2 linked regions of the Draconibacterium halophilum genome follow. The protein of the gene in region 1 interacts with the protein of each later gene in a pairwise test. Links are inferred from orthologs where the notes say so. Each region holds a gene or a part of one and is shown on either strand. Other genes may lie near its edges.

Region 1 (8,474 bases):
CCATCGACAGTGCTTCGCAACAGCGCGGAACAGGTATTGCACGTCGGTCTTATGAATACCTTTCTTCAAAAATGAAGGAGGGAAAAGCAATTATTGCACTTGATGAAGAAAACTTTGCAGGATTTTGTTACGTAGAAACCTGGCAGGAAAAAGGCTTTGTTGCTAACTCGGGACTAATTGTTGCCGAAGGATACCGTGGTCTTGGATTAGCAAAAGCCATTAAGAAGAAAGCATTTGAGCTGTCGCGCAAAAAATATCCAAACTCAAAAATATTTGGTTTAACCACAGGTTTGGCCGTAATGAAAATCAACCACGAGTTGGGATATCGCCCGGTAACATTTTCGGAGTTAACATTAGACGACCAATTTTGGAAAGGCTGCGAGGGTTGTGTTAATCACGACATTTTAGAGCGTACGGGAAGAACAAAATGCCTGTGCACCGGAATGTTATACGATCCAGCCTGGGAGAAACCATCTTACGCTAACGGAAACGGAATTAGAAAACGTAGCTTGCTCGATCTTCTGCCAAAACGATTTGCGGGTGTTGCAAAAAAGAAAAACAATCAATCAGATAATAAAAAGTAGAGCGGCGGCTCGCTATTCGGCGGACAGCTACAGACTTAAGTTGAATAACAAACGCCGTCGCTCTTTTAAAGATATTGAGACATGAGTAAAAAATTGGTACTGGCATTTAGCGGAGGTTTAGACACATCGTTTTGTGTAAAATACCTGAAGGAAGAAAAAGGTTACGATGTGTACACAGCGATTGCCAACACGGGCGGATTCTCTGACGAAGAATTAAAAGTCATTGAGGAACGCGCGTTGGCGCTGGGCGCAGTTGAGCACATTACACTCGATGTGACCAACGAGTATTACGAAAAATGTATCCGCTACATGGTTTTTGGGAATGTTCTACGTAATAATACGTACCCTATTTCGGTAAGCTCCGAAAGAGCGTTTCAGGCAATTGCTATTATTGAGTATGCCAAAGAAATTGATGCAAAATACATTGCTCACGGAAGTACCGGCGCCGGAAACGATCAGATTCGTTTCGACCTTACTTTCCAGGTGTTGGCTCCTGAGATCGAGATCATCACGCCTACCCGCGACATGTTGCTTACTCGTCAGTACGAAATTGATTACCTTAAAAAATACGGTTTCGAAGCCGATTTCTCGAAAATGGAATACTCCATTAATCAGGGACTTTGGGGAACAAGCGTTGGTGGAAAAGAGACATTGACCACTAACAAAAATCTTCCTGAAGAAGCTTATCCTAGTCAATTAGAAACTACCGGTGAAAAAACTATTGAACTTGGTTTTGAAAAAGGCGAGCTGATTTCGCTCGACGGTGAATTTTATGAAAACGGCGCGGATGTAATTCGCGCACTGGAAGGCGTTGCGTCGAAATATGCCATTGGCCGCGACACACATGTTGGTGATACTATTATTGGTATTAAAGGCCGCGTTGGTTTTGAGGCTGCCGCACCGCTGATTACCATTAAAGCACACCACCTGCTGGAAAAACATACGCTTACCAAATGGCAATCGTACTGGAAAGAGCAGCTGGGCAATTGGTATGGAATGTTCTTACACGAAGCCATGTATCAGGAGCCGGTAATGCGCAACATTGAAGATTTCCTGGAATCAACACAGGAAAATGTAACCGGAAAAGTGATCGTAAAACTGAGACCTTACAATTTCGAGTTAGTAGGAATTGAATCGGAGCACGACTTAATGAATTCAGGATTTGGCCAGTATGGCGAAACTGTTGAAGAATGGACTGCCGACGATGTTAAAGGATTTACCAAAATCTTATCGAACTCACTAAAAATCTACAATAAAGTAAACGGAAATTTATAGGATGATTAAAGTTGGAATTATAGGAGGAGCCGGATACACTGCCGGAGAGCTGTTAAGAATTTTATTAAATCATCCGCAAGCAGAAATTGGTTTTGTGCAAAGCACCAGCAATGCCGGCAACCTGATTTCGGATGTACACATTGATTTGCTGGGTGAAACCGAAATCAAATTTACCGACCAAATGCCTTTTGATGAAGTGGATGTTATTTTCCTTTGCATGGGGCATGGCAAGTCGATCGAATTCATGGAGAAAAATACTTTCCCGAAATACTTAAAAATTATCGACTTAAGCCACGACTACCGGCTTAAAAGAGAAGGCAACGACTTTGTTTATGGTTTGCCTGAATTAAATCGGGAAGAAATTGAGTCATCAGAACGAATTGCCAATCCGGGTTGTTTTGCTACCGGAATTCAGCTAGCACTTTTGCCACTTGCAGCCAACGATATGTTGCAGGACGAGATTCATGTGCAAGCCATTACCGGATCAACCGGTGCCGGACAAAAACCAACCGCAACCTCGCATTTCAGCTGGAGAAGCAGCAATGTTTCGGCTTATAAAATTTTCGAGCATCAGCACGAAGGCGAGATCATCCAAAGCCTTACGCAATTGCAGCCGGGATTTGAAAAGGATTTCAATTTTGTACCGATTCGCGGAAACCATACACGGGGTATATTTGTAGCTTGTTATACAAAATTTGATGGCTCGCTTGAAGAAGCCAATGAAATTTACAAGGATTACTATGCCGATCATCCATTCGTTTTTATCACGGATAAAAATCCGGGCGTAAAACAGGTAGTAAATACCAACAAAGGCGTAATATATTTGGAAAAACACGGTAACAAACTGGTAATAATCAGCTTAACCGACAATTTAATAAAAGGCGCATCCGGACAAGCAGTTCAGAATATGAACCTGATGTTTGGCCTGGATGAAAAAACCGGACTAAGTTTAAAACCGGTAGCTTTTTAAAAGGAAAAAGTAGAACAAAAAAACAAAGGAACGACTTCTGACTCCGGTCTTCGGTCTTCCGACATAGAATATGGAATTATTTAACGTATATCCACTTTTCGACATCACTCCCGTAAAGGCAAAAGGCTGCTATGTTTGGGATGAGAACGGAAAGAAATACCTCGATCTTTACGGCGGGCACGCGGTAATTTCAATTGGGCACAGCCATCCGACTTATATCGAAAATATAAGCGATCAACTTCAGCAAATTGGGTTCTATTCCAATTCGGTTCAAAATCCATTGCAAAAGGAACTGGCTGAAAAACTAGGCAAACAATCAGGCTGCGAAGATTACCAGTTATTTCTTTGCAACTCGGGTGCCGAGGCCAACGAGAATGCACTAAAACTGGCCTCTTTCATTACCGGTAAAAAGAAAATTATCAGTTATAAAAAAGGGTTCCATGGACGTACATCTGCCGCTGTGGCCATTACCGATAATCCGAAAATTATTGCACCTGTTAACGAAACAGACAATGCGGTTATCCTGCCGTTTAACGATATTAACGCAACAGAAGAAGTTTTAAAACAAGGCGATGTGGCCGCGGTAATTGTTGAAGGAATTCAGGGAATTGGAGGGATTTACGTACCCGACACCGAATTCCTGACAAAACTGAAACAGCTGACTGAAAAATATGTGGCCGTTCTAATTCTGGATGAAATACAATCGGGTTACGGACGAAGCGGAAAATTTTTCGCCTATCAACATACCGATATAAAACCCGACATTGTCACCATGGCAAAAGGAATGGGTAACGGATTCCCGATTGGCGGCGTACTCATTCAACCGGAAATTGAGCCGTGGTTTGGCATGCTCGGAACCACTTTTGGTGGCAACCACCTGGCTTGTGCTGCTGCAATTGCAGTTCTTGATGTAATGAAAGACGAAAAACTGGTTGAGAATGCCGAAAAAGTTGGAAATTACCTGATGGATAAACTGGCGGCAATTGATGCAGAGTTTGAGATCAGAGGAGAAGGATTGATGATCGGGTTGGAATTCAAGAAACCAATTGCCGAGATTCGCAAGAAATTGCTTTTCGATTACGGTATTTTTACCGGCGTATCGGGGCAAAATATTATCAGGCTGTTGCCACCGCTCAGCCTTACAACCGAACAAGCCGACACCTTTTTAGCAGCGTTTGCAGAAGTACTTGGCTCGTTCGCTGAATAAAAAATGATTTGAAAACTACATTTTCTAAATTCGACAAAATGGAAAATAAAAAAATAGCAATAATCGGGGTAGGAAACATGGGAGGTGCCATTGCACTTGGTCTTTTAAAATCGGGCTCAGTTGAAGCAAGCAATATCTCCGTTTCCGACAGAAAAGAAGCTACGCTCAAAAAAATGAGCGACCTGGGAATTGATGCTTACGACAACAACATTGACGCAGCAAAAGACGCAGATGTGATCATCGTTGCCGTAAAACCCTATCATATTGAGGGAGTAATTAATACCCTGAAACCCATTTTGTCGCCGGAGAAGATTTTCATTTCCATTGTTGCCGGAGTTGGCATTGACGAGCTTGGAGAGATGGCTGGAAACAACATTCCAATTTTCCGGGTAATGCCAAACACCGCAATTGCTTTACAGGAATCGCTAACCTGTATTTCGGCAAATGGTAACACCGAACCATACCGCGAGTATGTAGTTGAACTGTTCGACAAACTGGGAAAAACCATCGAAATTCCGGAAGAACTTATGGCTGCTGCAACTGTACTTTCGTCGTGTGGTATTGCTTATGCGCTGCGTTATATCCGTGCTGCTATGCAAGGTGGTATCGAGATTGGTTTTAGCGCCGAAATGGCTCAGCTTATTACAGCACAAACGGTAAAAGGTGCAACCGAATTGTTACTTCAATCGGGACATCACCCTGAAAGAGAGATCGATAAAGTAACCACTCCGATGGGTGTTACTATTACCGGCCTGAACGAAATGGAACACAAAGGCTTTAGCTCTTCACTAATTCAGGGAGTTTTGGCTTCGTACAAAAAAATAAAAGACAACTAAAGAATTGTGCAGACCCGCTATAAAAAAATAACAGTAAAAGTAGGCAGCAATGTGTTGGCCAAAGCCGACGGAACGCTCAACGTGGCGCGCATTGCCCATCTGGTAGACCAAATTGCTCATTTGCAAAAAAATGGCGTTGAGGTGGTTTTGGTATCATCGGGGGCAGTTGCTGCAGGCCGTGCTGTTATGAGTAAAACAAAAAAATCGGACGCCGTATCGCAACGACAGTTATGGGCTGCACTGGGGCAGGTAAAATTAATATCGCGTTATTCTGATTTTTTCCACGAAGAAGGGTTGACCTGCGCACAGGTACTCACCACAAAGGAAAATTTTTCGAGCCGTGGACATTACCTGAACATGAAAAACTGTATTACTACATTGCTGGAAAATAAAGTGATACCAATTGTAAATGAGAATGACACCATCTCGATAACCGAGTTGATGTTTACCGACAACGACGAACTTTCAGGATTAATCGCGTCGATGGTAGATTCGGAAGCACTAATCATCCTCAGCAATATTGACGGTGTTTACACTGCACATCCGGATAGTGATGGTGCCGAATTGATAGAACACATTAGAGTTGCCGATAAAGGACCTCAGGATGCAATTTCGTCAGAACGTTCAGATTTTGGCCGCGGCGGAATGCTAACCAAATTTCGCATTGCCAAAAAAGTTGCCGGCGATGGAATTGGTGTTCACGTAGCTAACGGAACCCGATCAAATGTGCTGATAGATTTATTGGACAAATCGAAAAACCTAAAACACACTTTTTTCGTACCTAACGTCAAGCCATCGAGTGGAGTAAAAAAATGGATCGGCTATTCCGACGGTTTTGCAAAGGGACAGGTACAAATCAACGAAGGAGCAAGAAAAGCACTGCTTTCCGATAAAGCCGTTAGCTTGCTGCCGGTGGGAATTGAGAAAGTTGAAAGCGAATTCAAAAAAGGAGACCTAATTAAAATAGTAGACACAAACGGCGAACTTGTTGGCATGGGAAAAGCCTCGTACGGATCAGAAAAGATTGAAATGGGAAAACAATCCGACAAGCAAAAACCGGTAATTCATTACGATTATTTGTATTTAGAATATAAAACAAACGAAACATTAATATAGAAAAATAAAATAGCTCAGAATATCCTTTAACTTACGTTTGTCTAGCATGACAAACTACCCTTACTCCCTTTTTTTGATGCCTTAATTTTAACTTATTCTGAGCTCCCTCTCCCTCCCCCGGGAGAGGGTTTTTCGTTGAAAGACCATAAATTATGAAGATAGAACAACAGCTAAAAAAAACGCTTGATGCGTCGCGCAAATTAAACCTGGTGAATGACGACCAGGTGAAAAAAGTATTGCTGGAACTGGCACACGAAGCAAGGGCAAAATCGGTTTTTATTCTTTCGGAGAACCAAAAAGATCTGGATCGTATGGATCCGCAAGATCCAAAGTTCGACCGACTGAAATTATCGAAAGAAAGGATAGAAGGCATTGCCAGAGACATGGAAAATGTTGCTCGTCTTGAGAGCCCTGTTGGAATAACATTAAAAGAAACAGAACGTGATAATGGACTAAAAATTAAGAAAGTTTCGGTGCCTTTTGGTGTTATCGGGATAATTTACGAAGCCCGCCCCAATGTTACTTTCGACGTTTTTGCCTTGTGCCTGAAATCGGGTAACGCCTGTGTTTTAAAAGGTGGCAGCGATGCCATTTACTCCAACCAGGCTATTGTTTCTATTATACGCGATGTACTAAAGAAATTTGATTTTGACGAAAATACGGTAACACTACTTCCTGCCGGACGTGAAGAAACCAACGAAATGTTGCGTGCCCATGGCTACATCGACCTTATCATTCCTAGAGGAAGCCAGGGGCTAATAAATTTTGTACGCGAAAATGCCACCATTCCGGTAATTGAAACCGGTGCCGGAATATGCCACACTTATTTCGATGAATTTGGTGATGCCGAAAAAGGCCGCGAAATTATATTTAATGCCAAAACCCGCCGCCCATCGGTGTGTAATGCTCTCGATTGCCTGGTAATTCACGATAGTCGCCTTACCGAGTTAAACGGTTTTGCAAAAAAACTCTCGGAAGAAAAAGTAGTGATTTACGCCGACGAAAAAGCTTTCGAACAGATTCAAGCTACTTATCCAAAAGAACTGTTATTTGAAGCTACCGAAGAATCATTCGGAACAGAATTCTTATCGATGAAAATGTCGGTTAAAACAGTAGGCTCTTTCGACGAAGCATTGGACCATATTAATACACATACATCAAAACACAGTGAGGCGATTGTTACTGAAAACCAGGAGCGTATTGAAACATTCTGCAAAATGGTAGATGCTTCATCTGTATATTCAAATGCATCAACCGCTTATACCGACGGTGCCCAATTTGGACTGGGAGCTGAGATTGGCATCAGCACACAAAAATTACACGCTCGCGGGCCAATGGCACTGGAAGAATTGACCAGCTATAAATGGATAATTGAAGGAAACGGACAAGTAAGACCTAAATAAAAAATCAAAACTAAGTTTGAGGTTTAAGCTTCGTGCTTCCAACTTCGGACTTCCAACTTTTTATAACATGAAGAAATTCACATCAGTAAAAGATATTCCCAGCATTGAAAAAGCGCTGGCAACTGCATTCGAAGTAAAAAATAACAAGTTTGGATTTCAACATCTGGGGAAAAACAAAACCATGGTTTTGGTATTTTTCAACTCAAGTCTGCGTACACGTTTAAGTACCCAAAAAGCTGCCATGAACATGGGCATGAATACTATGGTGATGAACGTAAACGAAGACAGCTGGCAACTGGAATCGGAAATGGGCGTGGTTATGGACGGCAAAAATGCCGAACACCTGCGCGAAGCCATTCCTGTTATTGGTAAATATTGCGATGTGATTGGTGTACGTGCTTTTGCCAAATTCGAAAACCGTGAAGACGATTATTCGGAAAAAATACTAAGTCAGTTTGTTGAATTTGCCGATGTTCCGGTGGTGAGTATGGAAGGTGCTACGCGTCACCCATTACAAAGTTATGCCGATTTGGTAACCATTGAAGAACACAAAAAAGTAGAAAAACCAAAAGTCGTTCTAACATGGGCGCCACATCCACGTGCGTTGCCACAAGCTGTTGCCAACTCGTTTGTGGAATGGATGCGCGAAACCGACTATGAGCTGGTTGTTACACATCCGAAAGGGTACGAACTGGCACCTGAATTTATGGGCGATGCAAAAGTAGAATACGATCAGAAAAAAGCGTTTGAAGGCGCTGATTTTATTTATGCTAAGAACTGGGCTTCGTACAACGATTACGGACAGATACTTTCAAAAGATTTGAACTGGACAGTTGATGAAGCAAAAATGGCTTTAACCAACGATGCCAAATTTATGCACTGTCTTCCGGTACGCCGAAATATGGTGGTTACCGATGGTGTAATCGACAGCCCCAATTCAATTGTAGTAGACGAGGCTTACAACCGCGAAATTACAGCCCAGGCAGTGTTGAAAATGATTTTGGAAGATAAATAAGATGTTGTAGCTTTGTATCGCGATGAAGACAATTACAATTGACATATCAGACAAAGTATATAATTTAT
Region 2 (8,524 bases), 1.8 Mb from region 1 along the record:
CATTCCGTTAACATTGTCAATTCTGTCGCCGGTAAAATTGGCATCCATTTTAAAAGTCATATTGGTTGCCGGGAAATTCTGCGTTAAATTAAGCTTGCCGGGGTAAGCGTGCCTCAGGTTTAAATTAAAATCAAATCGGGGAATTTCATTATTTAAATCGAGTTCTCCAATAAAAGTAAAATCGAGGTTAGGATCCTGAATTTCAAGCAAGCCATCGAACATTTTTTCGCGTAAAATACCATCGAATGATAGTTTTTTATAATTGTAGTTGTTGTATTCTATACTATCAATAGTTCCTTTAAATATGCCGGAAACAACTTCTGTGGTTTTGTTGAATTGCCCGTCGGCAGAACCTTGTAAAGTAATTGCTCCCAGCTGGTCTTGTTTAAAAAGTTCTCCTAACTGAAAGTTGGTTGTTTCAATATTACCGCGGTAATAAATTTGCCCTTCTTTTTCGGGCATAACTAAAATATCGGTAGTTAATGTGCCCATTTCGCTTTCCAGCGTACCAAAAGTTACAAAATCAGTTAAAAAGCCACTAAAATTACCTCTAAAATGCAGCTGTCCTGCCTCATAAAAACTTTCCGGAAATCGGATATAATTGTTTTTTGCATTGCTTGGTAGTCGAATACTGCTAATATCTTCAAAAGTTGTTTCTGATTTTTTTAGATCAAGAAACAGATACATATCGGCAGGATTTAGCAGGTCATTCACATAAAAGTCGAGCAAAGCATTGGTTTTATTACCGGTTTCCAGGTACAGATTTTTTCCTTTCAGGTCGTTCAAACTACCATAAATAATTCCTGAAAGTTTAATTTTTTCCCTCATACCTTTTAGCGAGGGTATCATTGCGCCAATTTCCTGCATGCCAATTTCCGAATCTGCAATTTGGATATTCATGTCGAAAGTGCGGTTCATCGAGTCTTTGGCAGTGTAAAACTGAAAACGCATATCAGTATTAGTGATTGATGAACCATTACTTACCATATTAAAGTTGTTAATAGTAAGAACTTTGCCAACATTTGTAATGTCTGCCGCGGCCTGTTTCAGTTGCAAATTTTGTCCGGAATTTACACTTAAATCTTCTATTCTGAATGAAAGGGAGTCTCTGTATGAATAAAAATTTGAGACATTAAGATTTAAGTTACGAGCATCAACAATGGGATAGCTTTCATTTCTGCTGTTTTCAAATCTTATCTGCATATCGCTAAACTTAAATTCCTGGCAGGCAAATGTCCAGGCATTCAGGGTATCCTTTTCCGGATTGGCTCCATATTCTTCGATCAGAAATCCAAAATTGAACACGTCTGTTGAGTCTTTTGATATATATATACGGTTATTATAAAAGTCCAGTTCTTTTAAAACAATTTGCCTGCTTTTAAATTTAAGTGTATCAATTCGTGTCCTAATCAGCTTGCTGTAAATCAAGGTATCACCAAGCCTATCTTTAATCAGTACATCTTCAAGTTCTAAACGTTTGAAAAAACCAATATCAACTTTGCCAATTGTTATATCAGTTTGCAGGTCTTTCGAAAGATTTTTGGCTATTTTTTGGGTTATTTTTGTTTGTACCCAGCTGTTTTGGATAAGCACAATACCAGCACCCAGCAACATTATAAATGCTGTCAGCAAAACAATAATTATTTTCCAGCCTTTTTTAATAGTTTTGCAATTTTAGAGCGAACATAATCCATTTCAATCAATAACAAAGAAAAGGATATGTCGTTTTGTTAACTATTTATTTTTAATAAGTGCAAAGATATAAACCCAACGGCGTTTATCTTGTTTTAGTAACGTAAAAAAGGGAAGATTTATATGGCTAACAAAGGAATTATTATAATGGGTATCGAATCGTCGTGCGACGATACTTCAGCTGCCATCATTCGCGATGGTGAAATTCTGTCGAATGTTGTCGCATCGCAGAAAGTTCATGAAGATTATGGAGGAGTTGTTCCCGAGCTGGCCTCGCGTGCACATCAGCAAAATATTATCCCGGTGGTGGACCTGGCAATTAAACGGGCCAACATCCGTCGCCATGAAATATCGGCTGTTGCTTTTACTCGTGGTCCCGGACTTCTTGGATCGTTATTGGTAGGCACCTCTTTTGCAAAAGGTTTTTCGCTGGCAGCAAAAATTCCATTAATTGAAGTAAACCACTTGCAGGGACACGTGTTGGCGCTTTTTATTAAAGAAAATGGTGTGGAATTAAAAGCGCCCAATTTCCCGTTTTTGTGCTTGCTCGTTTCCGGTGGAAATTCGCAGATTATTCTTGTGCGCGATTATTTAGACATGGAAGTGATTGGGCAGACGATTGACGATGCAGCTGGAGAAGCTTTCGATAAATGTGCAAAAGTAATGGGCTTACCTTACCCTGGCGGTCCCCATGTAGATCGATTAGCAAAAGAAGGTGATCCAAACCGTTTTGAGTTTTCGCGACCCCGAATTGCTGGTTTAGATTACAGTTTTAGTGGCCTTAAAACAAATTTCCTGTATTTTTTGCGCGACAACCTTAAAGAGAATGAAAACTTTGTGGAAGAAAATATGGCTGACCTTTGTGCATCATTACAGCATACCATTATTGAAATACTTTTGAGTAAATTAAAACGAGCTGCTAAAGAAACCGGAATTAATGAAATTACCGTTGCCGGTGGTGTTTCGGCCAATTCGGGCCTACGAAATGCACTGCAGGAAAATGCAAAAAAACACAGATGGAATCTCATTATTCCCAAGTTTGAATATACAATGGATAATGCGGCGATGATTGCGATTACCGGATACTACAAATATTTGAACAAAGAATTTACCGGGCAGGATGCTGTTCCGTTTGCGCGAACTCAATTGTAAATTCTTCAAGAAAACTCAACATTTTGATATTTGAAAAAGAACTTGTTCATGGTAAGCTGATAAAACGTTATAAACGGTTTTTGGCTGATATTGAATTGGATACAGGTGAAGTTGTTATTACACATTGTACCAACTCCGGATCGATGAAAAGTTGCCTTGAAAATGGGGCAGAAGTTTTCCTTACACCAGTCGACGATCCTAAACGAAAAACAAAGTTTACCTGGGAAATGATAAAGATAAACGGCGATTGGGTAGGCATTAACACCGGAAATCCAAACAAATTGGCTTACGAAGCCATCTCGAGTGGTGAGCTACCCGAATTTAACGGATATACAAACGTAAAGCGCGAAGTAAAATTTGGCGACTCGCGATTTGATGTTTACGCTGAAAATGAAAACGAAAAATGCTTTATAGAAGTTAAAAATGTTAGTATGAAAGAAGGCGAATATGCTTTGTTTCCCGATGCCGTTACCACGCGAGGGCAGAAACATTTAAAAACATTAATGGACGTTAAAAAGCGGGGAATGCGCGCCGTAATGCTTTACATCATCCAACGAAGCGATGTTTCTGTTTTTGCACCTGCAAAGGCTATTGATCCGGATTACGCTGCTTTGCTAAAACAAGCCTCGGAAGCCGGAGTGGAAATCATTCCAATGCAGGCGAAGGTAACACCAACCGGAATTGTTTTAAGTAGGAAACTACCCGTTGAGCTATAAAAAAGCCGGAATAAATTTGATTATCCCGGCTTTCTGATCATATTAAAATGTACTATTCTTCTTTTTCTTCAATCGGCACCAAATCGCCATGGTAAGAAATATGTTGACGATTTGTGCTGTTTACACTCAGAGAAGTTGATCCATTTGAACTTACATTAAAGAAATACTCCACTTTGTCGTTTTTATTTTTTGCAGAGAATTTAATTGTAAATCCTCCTTTTTTAGCATCTTCAACACTGTAATCTTTAATAGGGGCCTCAAAAATCATTGGTGAATCGGTAGATCCATACTCAACAGAATAAGCACGACCGAAATACGGCAGATAAGAGTCCACTTCTTTGTCTTTAAGCACAACACTGTAAGGCGTTGTCAGCGTTCGGCTTCTTCCGCTTGACGGAAGCATTTGTGTGGCATTAAATTGCCAGGCATTGGCTTCAACAATATCTTTTGTTTGCTCGGTAAGCATTGCTTTCCGCTGTGCTTTTTTCTCCTTTCTACTTAATTTTTTCTCCTGTGCATTTACTGCAACAATTGAAAAGATAAGCATACTTAATAATAATATATTTTTCATGACATAAATTTTTGTTTTTAATTTACAAAAATTATTCCAAGAGTCAAGTTGTTTACATAAATAGAAAAGGGATACAATTAATATCCCTTTTCGTGCAGTTTAACTAAATAAAATCATTTAAAATGATTTCTGAAAAAATGTTGTTTAAAGTTTTCAAATGTGTTTTTCAGTTTAAATTAATTTGCAAATCTGTAAATATCTTTCATTAATGCCTGTATTTTAATAAACTGTTGGCATCAAATACAAAAGTTCTTTTCTTTGCAAAAATTTTCTTCAAGCTTTTATACAAAGCTACGGCTTTTTAAAAAATATTAAAAAGAATAATATAAAATATTAAAAAAATAATTATCAATAAACCCATGCAAAGGATTACTGTTAGCAAAGAATTAGCTGAAAAAGTACCGGGAATTGTTTTGTCTTGCATTGAATGTGATGTGCAAATTCAGGTACAAAACAATGAACTTTGGGAAGAGATTGAATCAAAAATAAAAGAACTAAATAGTAGTTTGTGCGTGGAAGAGATAAGCAAAATGCCTGCAATTGCTGCCTCGCGAAGAGCTTATAAAAAGTGTGGAAAAGATCCTGCTCGCTACCGATTGTCGGCAGAAGCACTACTCCGAAGAGTTTTAAAACGCAGCGAGATCTACCAGGTAAATAATGTTGTTGATCAGTTAAACCAGGTTTCTATTTCAACCGGATTTTCAATAGGAGGTTACGATGCAGATACGATTGACGGAGAAATTACTTTTGGCATAGGAGAAAAAGGTGAACCATATAAAGGAATTGGGCGAGGGGAACTGAATATTGAATTTATGCCGGTATTCAGAGATGCCAAAGGAGCTTTTGGAACACCTACCAGCGATTCAGTAAGAACTTGTGTTACGAAACACACAAAACGATTCTTAATGATTATCATTGCCTACGAATTAAATGAAACGATTGAATATGCGACTAATCAGGCGCAGCATTATCTGAAAAAGTATGCCGATGCCAGTAACTTTGAACTAAAAACAATACAAGCAATATAATGAAAGGAATTTGTAAATTTTTGCTAAAAATAATGGGCTGGACTGTAGTTGGAGGTCAGGCTCCCGTGAAAAAATGTATCATTATTGGAGCACCACATACCAGCGCCTGGGATTTTGTAATTTCCTGGATGTTTTATACTTCGAAAGGAGCCGTTGCCAATATTCTTATAAAAAAGGAATTTTTCTTTTGGCCACTTGGCTATTTTGTACGAAAAATGGGTGGACTTCCCATCGATCGCTCAAAAGGAGCCAACGTTATTCGCCAAACTATTCAGTTGGTTAATGAACGAGATTACATTCATTTGGCATTAACTCCGGAAGGAACACGCAGTTTAAATAAACGATGGAAGGGCGGCTTTCATATCATTTCAAAAGAAACCGGAATTCCGGTATATCTTGGATATTTTGATTGGGGAAGAAAAGAAGTTTCGATTGGAGAGCCATTTGAACTTTCTGATAATGCGAGGGATGATATTAAACGAATGAAAGATTTTTACCGCGAAAAAGGCATTAAAGGGAAATTCCCGGAGAAGTTCACTACCGATTATTAATCGAAGGCAGAAATGCTGAGTTTAAGCTGAACACTCTCGAATTTATTTTCGTTAAACCCTGCAAACACACCAATATTGCCCGCAAAAAACAGGTTGTTAAGGCTGTAGCCAATTTCCCAATAATTATTATAATTGGGTGTGGTAAGGTAATTTAAATGAATACTTTCGCTCCATGTGCGTTTATTAAAAACCGAAAGGTACCGTAGCAGTAGGTATTCCGACCGGTACTCGGTCATTACATTCAGGTAACTGTTGTTAGCGCTTAAAGCATAGTCGTTTATGAGCTGAAAACGATGCGTAAAAGGGCGCATCATCACCGGGATTTCAGCAGTACGAAAATGCTTGTATTGCGAAAAATGCATTTGATCGGCTGAAAAATAGTGACCGGCAATTATTCTCCAATCAATACCACTACCAGGCGACAAATTGGCCTGCTGGCGCACCGAAAAATCAATCCGGTTAAAATCTGCGTTGGAGTCAAATAGATCGGGAACACTTTGTTTAAAAGACAGGTTGAATTCATAAAAATCATCGATAAATAAAAATGGTGATTCTTCGAGCCAGGGTTTTCGTTGCTTTTTGCGGAAATTCAAACCAAGACCGTAGCTAAAGCTTTTTTGTTCAGCAAGAGCGGGGTTGTCAGCTGTTAAGTCTCCGGGTAAGTTTGGTTCAAAATATTTATAATCAGACAGCGGGAATGAGCTATTATTTTCAAGCGGGTAAAAATGATCGAAATTGGCGTTGGCATAGAACCTGAAATTCGTTTTAAAACGCTGCGAGAAACTCAGGTGCAAGAATTCATTCTCGTATAATCGCATGTAGTTTTCGCCAAAAAACCATGAACTTAACGCATTTACAGCCGGAGTAATCGCCTGAAACCCGCTTTTGAAATCGTTACTTTGTTTTCCTGCAAAAAGAGTGATTTGATTTCCTACGGCCAGAAAATGAACAAATTGAATGTTGATGCTGCCAAACAACGCTTTACGGTTAAAGGCGTAACCAAGTTGTGGTGTAAGGTAAATTCGTTTTGTAGAGTCGACTAAAAATCCCAGTCGAAATTCCTGTTTGTATTTATAGCCGTCAACAGCGTTAAAATCGAAATTAACGGGCGATAGCAGTCCATCGTAACTTACCCGGATGGTAGAATCTTTTGAAATATCATAAGCTCCGGCCAATAACCTACTTACAAATCGCTTAGTGTTTTCGTTGCTGGAAACAGTATCACTTGAGACACCTTTTTCCTGCAGTTTTAAAGAGTCGGCCATTCGGTAACTTTCAATTTCGGCTTGCGTTAGCGGGATACTTCTCATCGAGTCCCATGCCATATTTGATCTTAACGAATCTTCGTTTTCTGAAATATGATAGCTTCCGTATTCAGATGCAACAATTGTAGAGTCTTTGTATTGTTCCTTTAAGATTTTGCGGTTCAGTCGTGCAATTTTTTTTACATCAGAATTGTTCAGTTCTTCATTGGCATTCAAACTGTTTAGCTCACTTATTAATTGCTGTTCTTTTTCGCCGGGTTCTCTTTTTTCCTGAACAGCATTTGTTTGCGCTGCATTTGTGGTGCTTTCGTACTGTATGGTGGTGTAGTTATTTACAATGGAATCATACTTAACTGATGCTCCGTAATAAAAGTTGCCCCGCAAACCCAACATGCCAAAATCTCCGGTAATATTATGCGAAACAGGCAGCCAGTTACCATCGCCTAAATTTTCAAACTGTTGTTTTATGTGGTAATTAAAAAATTCAAAACTTGATTTAAAATCGAGGTTGTAGATGCACCAAAGCCGGTCTACAATATAAATAAACCCTTCTACCAGTTCATCGCTTTTTCGCTTGGGCGTAACACGAATTTTAAACACATCAAAATCACCAATAGTAATAAAACCTTCGTAAACAAATTTGTAATGTTTGAGTGCTAAAACAGACAAGGGAGAAACCACTTCGTTGGGGCGTTCGTCGTAAAAACTGGCTGTCATTAATCCCATAACCGGCGGTTCATCAAAACCGGTAAGTGAGCTCTTTTTGCTTATAACCTGCTGGTTGTACTGATTGGGATAATCGAAAATAATGCGGTTTTGCGATTCGATTACATAGGTTACATTCTCTTTAAAATAATCTTTGAATTTTCGGCCATCTTCAACTTCCTGCTTTTTTATAAGGTTGGGAATGTTGCTAAAAGAAAAATTGCTTTTCATGTACAGGTCGGCACCATAATGTTTAATTTTCTTCCGGTAATATGGTGCTTTGGCAATGGCTTTACGCATAATAAAATAGGCCGGGTCTTCATCTCCGGGAAATACTTTTATTTCAGCCAGTTCAAAATTCTGATCCTGCAAGGAAATTGCAAGAAACAGACTGTCGGTTTGCAGGTTTACGATTTTTTCCTGCTTTTCATATCCCATTGAGCGCACCGTGAGGTGAAACGTGCCGGTTGGCAGATTAAAGCTAAAATTGCCGTTACTATTCGATGTTGTGCCCTGCCGCGTTTCCGAAATATAAATAGTGGCATAGGGCACCGGTTGTTTTTGCTCGTCCAGAATTTTTCCTGAAAGAACCTGACTGTTGACAAAAAAATGTGCAAAAAGCAAAATAAAAGTAAAACAAACCGACAGTTTCCGGGCAGTTGATTGTTTGATCTTTTGGGTATACATGGCTTAATTCTGTTTTCACTTGCAAGAAAAACAAAAAAATACTCTCGTTGAAATATTTATTGTTAAAAAAGATTATTGCTATAATCCCAAATCGTCGCTGACAGTGCGCATTGCATTAACAGCAAGATCCGCAAATTCCCGCAAGGGAATACCTATT

The links.
Region 2: the proteins of G0Q07_RS18930 (region 1) and sfsA interact in binary tests that used the Escherichia coli proteins (3 or more experiments, as listed by UniProt). The link is inferred for Draconibacterium halophilum from one-to-one orthologs.

What each region holds. Positions count from the first base shown.
Region 1 is NZ_CP048409.1:4,635,079-4,643,552, forward strand. The notes cover bases 5,462-8,265. They hold G0Q07_RS18930 (glutamate-5-semialdehyde dehydrogenase), read left to right. Parts: upstream 5,462-6,140; coding sequence 6,141-7,391; downstream 7,392-8,265. Other genes in these bases: proB (glutamate 5-kinase), read left to right, coding at 5,462-5,988; G0Q07_RS18935 (N-acetylornithine carbamoyltransferase), read left to right, coding at 7,459-8,265. In the rest of the region: G0Q07_RS18900 (GNAT family N-acetyltransferase), read left to right, coding at 1-584; G0Q07_RS18905 (argininosuccinate synthase), read left to right, coding at 666-1,859; argC (N-acetyl-gamma-glutamyl-phosphate reductase), read left to right, coding at 1,861-2,829; G0Q07_RS18915 (aspartate aminotransferase family protein), read left to right, coding at 2,900-4,036; proC (pyrroline-5-carboxylate reductase), read left to right, coding at 4,075-4,872; more of proB, read left to right, coding at 4,879-5,461; more of G0Q07_RS18935, read left to right, coding at 8,266-8,406; G0Q07_RS18940 (hypothetical protein), read left to right, coding at 8,429-8,474. UniProt on the Escherichia coli protein: Catalyzes the NADPH-dependent reduction of L-glutamate 5-phosphate into L-glutamate 5-semialdehyde and phosphate. The product spontaneously undergoes cyclization to form 1-pyrroline-5-carboxylate.
Region 2 is NZ_CP048409.1:2,852,761-2,861,284, reverse strand. What follows is about bases 1,860-4,713. They hold sfsA (DNA/RNA nuclease SfsA), read left to right. Parts: upstream 1,860-2,867; coding sequence 2,868-3,560; downstream 3,561-4,713. Other genes in these bases: G0Q07_RS11405 (B3/B4 domain-containing protein), read left to right, coding at 4,491-4,713; G0Q07_RS11410 (DUF4251 domain-containing protein), read right to left, coding at 3,613-4,131; tsaD (tRNA (adenosine(37)-N6)-threonylcarbamoyltransferase complex transferase subunit TsaD), read left to right, coding at 1,860-2,844. In the rest of the region: G0Q07_RS11425 (translocation/assembly module TamB domain-containing protein), read right to left, coding at 1-1,632; more of tsaD, read left to right, coding at 1,816-1,859; more of G0Q07_RS11405, read left to right, coding at 4,714-5,159; G0Q07_RS11400 (1-acyl-sn-glycerol-3-phosphate acyltransferase), read left to right, coding at 5,192-5,710; G0Q07_RS11395 (DUF5686 and carboxypeptidase regulatory-like domain-containing protein), read right to left, coding at 5,707-8,367; G0Q07_RS11390 (HDIG domain-containing metalloprotein), read right to left, coding at 8,446-8,524. UniProt on the Escherichia coli protein: Binds to DNA non-specifically. Could be a regulatory factor involved in maltose metabolism.